DNA from 3 places in the Phenylobacterium sp. LH3H17 genome. Region 3 is predicted to be linked to each of the others. Evidence: predicted binding sites of a transcription regulator. Region 3 holds the regulator's gene; each other region holds the start of a gene.
What was found. The regulator LexA, encoded in region 3, represses DNA repair genes until DNA is damaged. The targets are predictions, from matches to a motif close to ATGTTCNCNANNTGTTCT.
Positions count from the first base shown of each region.

Region 1: the regulator LexA is predicted to act here: its motif matches at 1,272-1,289, upstream of M9M90_RS02420 (ImuA family protein).
Region 2: the regulator LexA is predicted to act here: its motif matches at 1,636-1,653, upstream of M9M90_RS14315 (ATP-dependent helicase).

Region 1 is NZ_CP101283.1:471,637-474,903, reverse strand. Features, by position in the region: gene M9M90_RS02425 (DNA polymerase Y family protein) at 1-551, opposite strand, end outside; gene M9M90_RS02420 (ImuA family protein) at 469-1,257, opposite strand; gene M9M90_RS02415 (sialidase family protein) at 1,393-2,520, shown strand; gene M9M90_RS02410 (MoaD/ThiS family protein) at 2,517-2,780, shown strand; gene serA (phosphoglycerate dehydrogenase) at 2,814-3,267, opposite strand, start outside.
Region 2 is NZ_CP101283.1:2,918,764-2,922,030, forward strand. Features, by position in the region: gene M9M90_RS14290 (ubiquinone biosynthesis protein COQ4) at 1-594, opposite strand, end outside; gene M9M90_RS14295 (ribbon-helix-helix domain-containing protein) at 723-938, shown strand; gene M9M90_RS14300 (hypothetical protein) at 935-1,138, opposite strand; gene M9M90_RS14305 (hypothetical protein) at 1,142-1,360, opposite strand; gene M9M90_RS14310 (hypothetical protein) at 1,365-1,550, opposite strand; gene M9M90_RS14315 (ATP-dependent helicase) at 1,655-3,267, shown strand, end outside.
Region 3 is NZ_CP101283.1:2,145,536-2,148,802, reverse strand. Features, by position in the region: gene trpC (indole-3-glycerol phosphate synthase TrpC) at 1-242, shown strand, start outside; gene M9M90_RS10600 (hypothetical protein) at 239-1,204, shown strand; gene lexA (transcriptional repressor LexA) at 1,321-2,010, shown strand; gene M9M90_RS10590 (ComEC/Rec2 family competence protein) at 1,991-3,267, opposite strand, start outside.

The DNA.
Region 1 (3,267 bases), 1.7 Mb from region 3:
GGCGGGAGGCGCAAGGCCGCGGGGGGCAGATAGGCCAGCAGGTCGGCCTGGCCGCCCGGCGGCGCGATGATCTCCGCGCCCTTCCCATGGTGGGCGAGCGCCCAGGCCGCGCCGGGGGTGTCGGCCACGGCGCAGCGGAAAAAAAGGCCGTTGCGGGCCAGGCGGGCGCGGAAATCGGAGACCAACTCGGCCTCGCCGCCCCAAAGGTGGTCGACCCCGGTGATGTCCAGGAACAGGCCGTCGGGCGGAGCGGCCGCCACCGCGTGGGAAAACCGAACCGACCAGTCGACCAGGGCGGTGAGCGCCGCGGCGTCGGCCTCGGGTTCCGCCTCCGCGGTGACCAGGTCGGGAACCAGGGCCGCGGCGTCGGTGGCTTTCTGGCCGGGGAACAGGCCCGCGGCCGCGGCGGCCTTGTCCACCGCCGACAGCCGCCGCACGGCCTTCACGGTCTCGATCAATCCGAACGGGCTAGGCCGAGAGTCGGACGGATTGCGCCGGCGCCAGTTGGCGATCGCCCAGTTCGGCGACCAGGCGCAGAGGATGCGGGCCATCTTGGGCCTCCCAGGTAAAAGCGGCTTGCGCCTCCATCAGCCAGCCGCCGGGCCGCCCGCCCCGGCACCGTTCCAGCTCGACCCGCCAGCGCGGAGGACCCAGGCCGAACTCGCCGGGCGCGGGCTCGCTGGCCGCGGGCGCGATCTTCCAGCGGGTGGCCGCCGCCGAGCCGCTGGCGCTCTGCCTGCCTAAGCCCCCATAGGGTCGGCGGCGGATCACGAACCCGGTGGCGCCGTGCTTCTCGCAGGCCAGTTGCAGCCGCCGCCCGGCGGTGAGATCCACGGCCTCCACCTCGGCGAAGACCGCGGTGACGCCGGCGGTGGCTAGCGCATCCTCGGCCACGGCTAGGGCCTCGGCCTCGTCGCGGGCGCAGACCTGGATCAGCCGCTGCGCCGGAAAGCCCAGCCCCGACAGGCCCGGAGCGAACAGGTCGTCGCGCCGCAGCACCCAGACCGCCTCGCCCCGCCGGGCCAGGGGCGCGGCGACGAGCGCGGCGAAGGCGGCGGGGGAGGCCCCGGTCTCGACCTCCATCCCCGCCCCGGTGAATTCGTGCCATTGGCCCAGGGGCAGGCCCTGGCCCAGGAAACAGCCGTCCAGCCGGGGATCGCCGAACGGCAGGGACTCAGAGTCCGCCCGTCCGCCCGCCTCGAGGGCGGCGATCTTCGCCTTGAGCGCGGCAAGTCGCGCCTCGCGAAAACCGGACATGGCTTTCTGTTCTCCTGTTCTTATTTTGTTCTAGTTTTGGACTCAAAAGAGTCAAGCGCCTTACGGTGGAGTCAGCTCTCTTGACCCCGCTCGCGACCGGACGAATCCTGCGGGGTCTGGAAGAAAGGGCACGCCATGGCCGCCACCCAGCTTCTCGTGGGCACCCGCAAGGGCGCCTGGATCTATCGCAGCGACGATGCGCGCCGGACCTGGAGCGTCCAGGGACCGATCTTCCTCGGCCACATCGTCAACCACCTGGTGCTCGACCCGCGCGACGGGAAGACCCTGCTCATGGCCGCCTCCACCGGCCACCTGGGCCCGACCATCTTCCGCTCGATCGACGGCGGGGCCACCTGGACCGAGGCCGAGCGTCCGCCGGCCTTCCCGAAGGTCGAGGAGGGCCAAGGCCCCGCGCGGTCGGTGAACCACAGCTTCTGGCTGGAGCCGGGCCATGCCAGCGAGCCCGGCGTCTGGTGGGCGGGGACCTCGCCCCCCGGCCTGTTCCGCAGCGCCGACGGAGGAGCGACCTGGGACGGAGTGGCCGGCTTCAACAACCATCCCATGTACTGGAAGTGGTGCCCGGAAGACGGCGGCACGCCGGACGGGGCGCTGCTCAACCAGATCCAGATCGATCCGCGCGACCCGCGCCACATGTATATCGCCACCTCCACCGCCGGGGTGTTCGAGAGCCATGACCAGGGCGCCGGCTGGGCGCCGCTGAACCAGGGGGTGGAGGCCAGCTTCATGCCCGACCCCTATCCGGAATATGGCCAGGACGCGCACTACATCGCCCTGGCGCCCACCATGCCCGACCGCCTCTGGCAGCAGAACCATTGCGGCGTCTATCGGCTGGACCGGCCGGCCGAGCGCTGGGACCGGATCGGCGAGGCCATGCCCAAGGAGATCGGCGACATCGGCTTCACCATCGTCCCCCACCCGCGCGCCGCCGACACCGCCTGGGTCTTCCCCATGGACGGCACCGAGGTCTGGCCGCGCACCAGTCCAGGCGGAAAGCCGGCGGTCTACCGGACCCGTGACGCGGGCGCGAGCTGGGAGCGCCAGGACCGGGGATTCCCTGTCGAACAGGCCTGGTTCACGGTCAAGCGCCAGGCCTTCTGCGCCGATCGGGACACCTCGGTGGGGCTCTATCTGGGGACCACCGGCGGCGAGCTCTGGATGAGCGACGATGAGGGCGAGGCTTGGCGGCCGATCGCCGCCCACCTGCCCGAGATCTACTCGGTGAGCGCCGCGCCCCTGCCATGATCGCGGTCTTCATCCCCTCCCAGCTCACCTCCTACACCGGCGGGGCCAGCCGGCTGACGGCGGCCGGGGCAAGCATCGAGGCGGTGCTGGACGACCTGGACCGACGGTTTCCGGGACTGAAGTTCCGCGTGGTCGACGAGCAAGACCGCATCCGCCGCCACATGCGCATCTTCCGCAACGGCGACCGCGCCCAGGACGTCCGCGCGCCGGTGGGCGAGGGCGACGAGGTGCTGATCTTCGGGGCGCTGTCGGGAGGCTAGGTCCCTCCTCACAAGGAGGAGGGACGAGCGCATTCAGAACCGCAGGGTGCGGGCTTCCTTGACGTGGGGCAGGGCGCGGATCTTGGCGATCAGGCCATCGGTGGGATCCTGGTCGACCCCGACCAGGGCGATGGCGTCCTCGCCGGCCGAGACCCGGCCCAGGTTGAAGGTGGCGATGTTGACCCCCGCGTCGGCCAGCAGGGCCCCCAGGGCGCCGATGAAGCCCGGCTTATCCAGGTTGTTCACATAGAGCATGGTCGTGCCGAACGGCGCGTCCAGGTCCATGCCCTTGACCTCGATGATGCGCGGGGTCCCGGCCATGACCGACCCGGCGAAGGAGCGCTTGCCCAGCGACGTGGTGACGGTGATCCGCACCAGGCTCTCATAGATGGGGCTGTCGTCCTGCTTGCTCTCCGAGACGGTGATGCCGCGCTCCTTGGCCACGGCCGGGGCCGAGACCATGTTCACGTCCTCGAGCATCGGGCGC
Region 2 (3,267 bases), 770 kb from region 3:
GGGATGGTCGCCCCCGCGCGAGCGGATGGTGGCGCCAACCGCCATCAGGGCCCAGCCCAGGCTCTTGGTCTGGGCGTAGGAGAAGGCCACCAGGCAGGCCTCGCCCAGGCCGTCGCGATGATAGCCGGACAGGATGTGCCAGATGTCGTGGACGTCGCGGGTGCGGCGACCGAACCAGGCATGGGGATGGCGCACCTCGATATCGTTGCTCTTGGCTCGGCTGACCTCGGCCAGGCCCTCGGCGGAGAGCTGCTCGCTGCGGATGAACTGGCGATAGGCCGCCCCCACCGTGCCGGGTGCGAAGGCGTCCAGCCAGGCGTCGTCCATCAGCTTGTCGATCAACTCGACCCGTTCATAGGCCATGCGCCCGCCCTGCGGCGTGGTCAGCAGGCGCTCATAGCCCTTGGCCGTCGAGTTCCCGCTGAGCGCGCGCATGATCTCGAACACCTGGCCGGTGTCTTCCTTGTCGTTCAGCAGGCGCTGCAACGCCTTCAGCGCCACGCCCCACTGGAGCCTGGGCTTAGCCATGGGCGTCGTGGCCGGATCGGCCTGGCGCTGGTAGCGGACGTCGAAAGAGTCGGCGGTCATGGCCATGGGGAGCAGCCTCCAGGAAACAGCGTTCGGATCGAAAATGACGCCAGCGTCATCTTTTTGCAAGCGACAATCCGGCATCCGGGCTGGGCGGTTGCGTCGGCGCCTCACCTGGCCCCACAAAGGCGACCATGCCGCGTCTTCGTAAACGTTCCATCCTGTTGTCCGGCCACGCCACCTCGCTGGCCCTGGAGCCCGAGTTCTGGGAGGTGCTGGGCGAACTGGCGCGAACCGACGGCCTGAGCCTGGCGGCCGTGATCGCCCGCATCGACGAGGGACGAGCGGAGCGCCCGCTCGCCTCGGCCTGCCGGGTCGCGGCCCTGGCCTTCGCCGCCAGGCGTTCCTAGGTCTCGGGTTTGGCGTCGAGCAGCGGCGCGGGCTTGGACGCCGTCGGCGTGATCATGGCCGCGGTCGGCGGTCCCATGCCCTCACCCGCAGGCGTGGCGGCGCGCAGGAGGAACATGAAGGCGAGCACGATGAGCGCGCCGAGCGCCACCCAGATGAACAAGGGGATCGGCTTGGATTCGCGGGGCCCCTCGTCATCCATCGGCTATTTGGGGGTTGGAATGGGCGCGTTGGGCAACCTGGGCGCGTCTGGGATCGGCGGGACCTTGGGCAGGTTCACATCTACCTCGACGTTGCTGGGCAAGTGCGGCCTGGACAGGCCGCCGCCCGAATAGATGACGAAGGCGATCACGGCGACCGCCACGATCAGCCCGCCGACCAGGAAGGCCAGCCAAGGTGTAGAGGACTTTGAGTCGTCGGCCATGGCCCTAGCCCGGCTTGGCCGGCGCTGAAATATCGGGCGCCTTGATGTTCACATCCACGGACTTGGTGTCTCCGCCGCCGAAACCGCCGCCAGAGTACATGAAGAAGTCGATCACCGCGACCACGACCACCAGGCCGCCGACGATAAAGGCCAGGACGGGGGTGGCGCCGTTTCCGGAATTGTCGGCCATGTCTTTCTCCCTTGGTGTCACAGCTAAGCTCGGCGGAGAAACGAACCGCATTCGGACGGGTTCCGGGACTTAAGCCACGCGGCGTCTGTGCTACATATGTTCCGATGTCGTCCTTTGAATCAGCTCCCCTGCCCGCGCAACGCGTCAGCGACCTGGCCCGTGTCAGCGGCCCCGACTATCTCCAGGGCCTGAATCCCGAACAGCGCGCGGCGGTCGAGGCCACCGACGGGCCGGTCCTGGTGCTGGCCGGCGCCGGCACCGGCAAGACCCGGGTGCTCACCACCCGGCTGGCCCACATCCTGGCGGTCGGCAAGGCCAGGCCCTGGGAGCTGCTGGCGGTCACCTTCACCAACAAGGCCGCCCGCGAGATGCGCGAGCGGATCACCCACATCATCGGCCCCCAGGCCGAGGGCCTGCGCTGGCTGGGCACCTTCCACTCCATCGCCGCCCAGATCCTGCGGCGTCACGCCGAGCTGGTGGGGCTGAAGTCGAACTACACCATCCTCGACACCGACGATCAGGAGCGGCTGATCAAGCAGGTGCTAGAGGCCGAGAACATCGACGCCAAGCGGTGGACGCCCAAGACCCTGGCCGGGATGATCGACAACTGGAAGAACCGCGGCCTGACCCCCGAGCGCCTGCCGCCCGGCGAGGGCGCGGAGTTCGGCCCCAACAAGGGCCAGAGGCTCTACCAGCTCTACCAGGACCGGCTGAGGGTGCTGAACGCCTGCGACTTCGGCGACCTGCTGCTGCACAACCTGACCATCTTCATGAACCACGCCGACGTGCTGGCGGAGTTCCACGACCGGTTCAAATACATCCTGGTCGACGAGTACCAGGACACCAACGTCGCCCAGTACCTGTGGCTGCGGCTGCTGGCCCAGAAGCGCCAGAACGTCTGCTGCGTGGGCGACGACGACCAGTCGATCTATGGCTGGCGCGGCGCCGAGGTGGACAACATCCTGCGCTTCGAGCGCGACTTTCCAGGCGCGACCGTGATCCGCCTGGAGCGCAACTACCGCTCCACCAGCCACATCCTGGCCGCCGCCTCGGGGCTGATCAGCGCCAACAAGGGCCGCCTGGGCAAGACCCTGTGGACCCAGGCCAACGACGGCGAGAAGGTCGTGGTGCGCGGGGTCTGGGACGGCGAGGCCGAGAGCCGGCTGATCGCCGAGGAGATCGAGCGCGCCAGGAAGGGCGGGACCGAGAAGGAGCCCCGCAAGTTCCGCGACATGGCCATCCTGGTCCGCGCCTCCTTCCAGATGCGCGCCTTCGAGGACCGGTTCATCCTGCTGCAGATCCCCTATGTGGTGATCGGCGGTCCGCGGTTCTTCGAGCGCGCCGAGATCCGCGACGTCCACGCCTATCTCCGGCTGATCCAGTCGCCCGACGACGACCTGGCCTTCGAGCGGATCGTGAATGTCCCCAAGCGCGGCATCGGCGACACCACGGTCCAGAAGCTGCTGCAGATGGCCCGTGTGGCCGGGATTCCCGTGATGGAGGCCGCCCGCCAGGTGGTCCTCACCGACGAACTGGCCGCCCGCACGCGCACGGCGCTGTCGAACTTCCTGCGCGACATGGATCGCTGGCGGGCCCTGTCGCGCGAGACGCCGCACCCGCGCCTTACCGAGCAGGTGCTGGAGGAGAGCGGCTATACCGACGCGCTCCGCCTGGACAAGACGCCCACCGCCCAGGGCCGGCTGGAGAACCTGAAGGA
Region 3 (3,267 bases):
TGGGCGCCGACCTGGTGGGGGTCAATAACCGCGACCTGCGCACCTTCACCGTCGACCTGGCCATCACCGAACGGCTGGCCGCCGGTGCGCCTGCCGGCGCCCTGCTGGTCACCGAGAGCGGCCTCTTCACGCCAGCCGACGCCGCGCGGCTGGAGCGAGCCGGCGCTCGAGCCATGCTGGTGGGCGAGAGCCTGATGCGGCAGGCCGACGTCGCCGCAGCCACAAAGGCCCTGCTCGCTTGATCGGCGCGCGCCGCCGCGTCGGCGCGGCCAAGGCCCGGCAGGTGGGCAAGGCCCTGATCGCGCAGGGCGGCTGGGTCTTCCTGGTCAACGACACCCACGACTTTCTCAGTTGGCAGTTCGGCCTGAAGCGCTGGGCCCGCTCTGAACGCGACCGCGTCGCCGCCATTCTGGCCGAGCGCCAGAGGCTGATCGGGTCGGCGCCCTATCTGATGTTCATCAGCCCGGAAAAGAGCGTCGCCTATCGCGAATATCTGCCGCTCGGCCTGGACCGGCTGACGCTCTCGCGCCATCGCCCGGCCATCCTCATGACCGCCATGGCGCCCAAGGACGTGCGCTACGTGGCTGAGGCCTTCGACCGCCTGAAGCGCTTCGGTCTGCTCTATTTCCGCGGTGACACCCATGTGAACTGGCTGGGCGCCTACCACCTTTACCGTATCGCCATCGAGGCCGTGCGCGAGGCCGGCATCGCCACCCATCCCCCCAAGACCTATGGCGAGATGCGCTCCTGGATCGCGGGCATGGAGGGTGACGTCTATGTCCAGATCGACGAGGCCCAGAAGGACGAGTTCGAGGCCGAGGCCAAGCTCGGCCGGGCGCGCGGGACCATGCTGGAGCTGACCATCGCGCTCTCGGTCCGCGACGATGAGGTCAAGGCGCGCACGGTCGAGGTCCCCCACGACTACGCTGAAATCTTCGACGGCCGCGAGCTGATCATCAAGGAACAGGACGACAAGAGCCTGCCGACCGCCGTGGTGTTCCGCGACTCCACCGCCACCCTCAGTATCGACTTCCTGGCCGAGCACTTCTCTCGCTCGGTCTATGTCTGGCACGAGGGCGACGTGCTCGCCGACTTCATCGAGCGCGAGCGCCCCGACGTGGTTCTCCACTTCGTGGCCGAGCGATTCCTGGCCGTCTACCCCGCGAGCCGGCCCCTGAGTCGCCTGCCGCGGATTGCGTCCTGACGGGTTCTCGGAAAGGCCTGAAATTTCAACGGCGAAGCCGGTAACTTGACATTAACCAGGAACACCTAGAGAACATTACCAACGTTTGCGCTTTGTTCTCCAAGGGCTCGACTGCCATGCTCACCCGTAAACAGCACGAACTGCTCATGTTCATCCATGAGCGGATCAAGGAAAGCGGAGTTTCGCCTTCCTTCGACGAGATGAAGGAGGCGCTCGATCTGGCGTCCAAGTCCGGCATCCATCGGCTGATCACCGCGCTCGAGGAGCGCGGCTTCCTGCGCCGCCTGCCCCATCGGGCCCGGGCGCTGGAGGTGGTGAAGTTGCCGCAGCAGGCGACCACCACGGCCCCGCCCAAGGGCCGCTCCCCCTTCAAGCCGCAGCTGGTGGAGGCCGGTCAGGCCGCGCCGATGGTGGCCAACGACACCCGCGACCTGCCGGTCCTGGGCAAGATCGCGGCCGGCACGCCCATCGAGGCGATCCAGCAGGAACGCGACCGCCTTCCCGTTCCCGAAGTCATGCTGGGCGCGGGCGAGCACTTCGTCCTCGAGGTCCAGGGCGACTCGATGATCAACGCCGGCATCCTCGACGGCGACTATGTGGTGATCCGCAAGACCGACGCGGCCAATTCCGGCGATATCGTCGTAGCCTTGGTCATGGGCGAGGAAGCCACCTTGAAGCGACTGCGCCGCAAGGGCGCCTCCATCGCCCTGGAGGCCTCCAACCCTGCCTATGAGACCCGGATCTTCGGTCCAGACCAGATCCAGGTCCAGGGCCGTCTGGTCGGCCTCATCCGCCGCTACCACTGACCGTCCAGGGGCGCTGGCCGCGCAGGTCCTGCGCCCAGACGATCCGCCAGCCGCCCGGCTCCCGATAGAGCTCGGCCGAGCCGCCGCGCGCGAAATCGGCTGCGGTGAGCGTCAGGGCGCCTGGGCATGGCGCGGCCTCGCCGCGCACCACCACCACCTCGGCCCAATCGCAGAACAACGGCAGCTTGCGCTCGATTGTCGACGCCCGTCGGGTCATGATCGCCGCCACCCTTGGCGTCTCGACACCAGGGCGCGGCGCGCAGGACCAGCGGTCGCAGTCATAGCTGGCGTCGCGGATCGTCAGGCCCTCTTCCGGGACCGACAGGCCGCGGCGCCGCGCCCAGAGTTCGGCGGCGAACAGCTTGGCGTCAGGACGGAACAACACCGCATCGTCGCCGGCCCGCACGGCCACGGTCGAGCCGTCGGCGGCGATCCAGGCGTCCGGCGCCGGCGGCCGGGGATAGATCGCCACCGCCAGGGCAAATGGCAGGCCCAGCCAACGTAGCGGCCCCTTGCATAGACACAGCCACAGTATGCCCAGGAAGGCGGCCGCCAGGGTCCAACCCGGCGCGCTGGCGACGGTGAGCTGGGCCCCGGGCAGACCCGCCGCGGTCGCCGCGATCCGGTTCATGGTGTCGATGGCCACGTCCGCTGCGGCCAGGGGGAGCGCGCCCAGGCCCAGCGGCGCCAGGACCGCGCCAATGGCCAAGGCCGGCATCATCAGGAATGACGAGATCGGCGCCACCAGCAGGTTGGCGACGAGGCCGAAGGTGGCGACCCGGTTGAAGTGCTGCATGGCGAAGGGGCCGGTGGCCAGGCCGGCCACGAAGCTCGCCCCCAGGCTGGCCGCCGTCCAGACCCCGATCCCCTGGACGAGGCGGATCGGCCAGGGGGTGTTGATTTCCTTGGGAACCCGCGGCCAAGCCTCGGCCAGGGCCACCAGGGCGGCGGTGGCGGCGAAGGACATCTGGAAGCCCGGCTCCGAAACCGCCTCCGGATGCAGGATCAGTATGCCCAGGGCCGCGATCGCCAGGGTTCGCAGGCTGATCGCCTGACGATCGACGAGGATGGCGCCGAAGGCCGCCGCCGCGGTGATCGCCGCCCGTTCCGCCGGGCTGGGCGCGCCTGACAGCACCAGATAGGTGAGCACCGCGGCGAGGCCGGCCAGGGCCGCGGTCTTCTTCGACGAGATGCGCAGCACCGCCCAAGGCCAGGCGGCGATCAAAAGGCGCACCAGGGCGAACGTGAAGCCGCCGA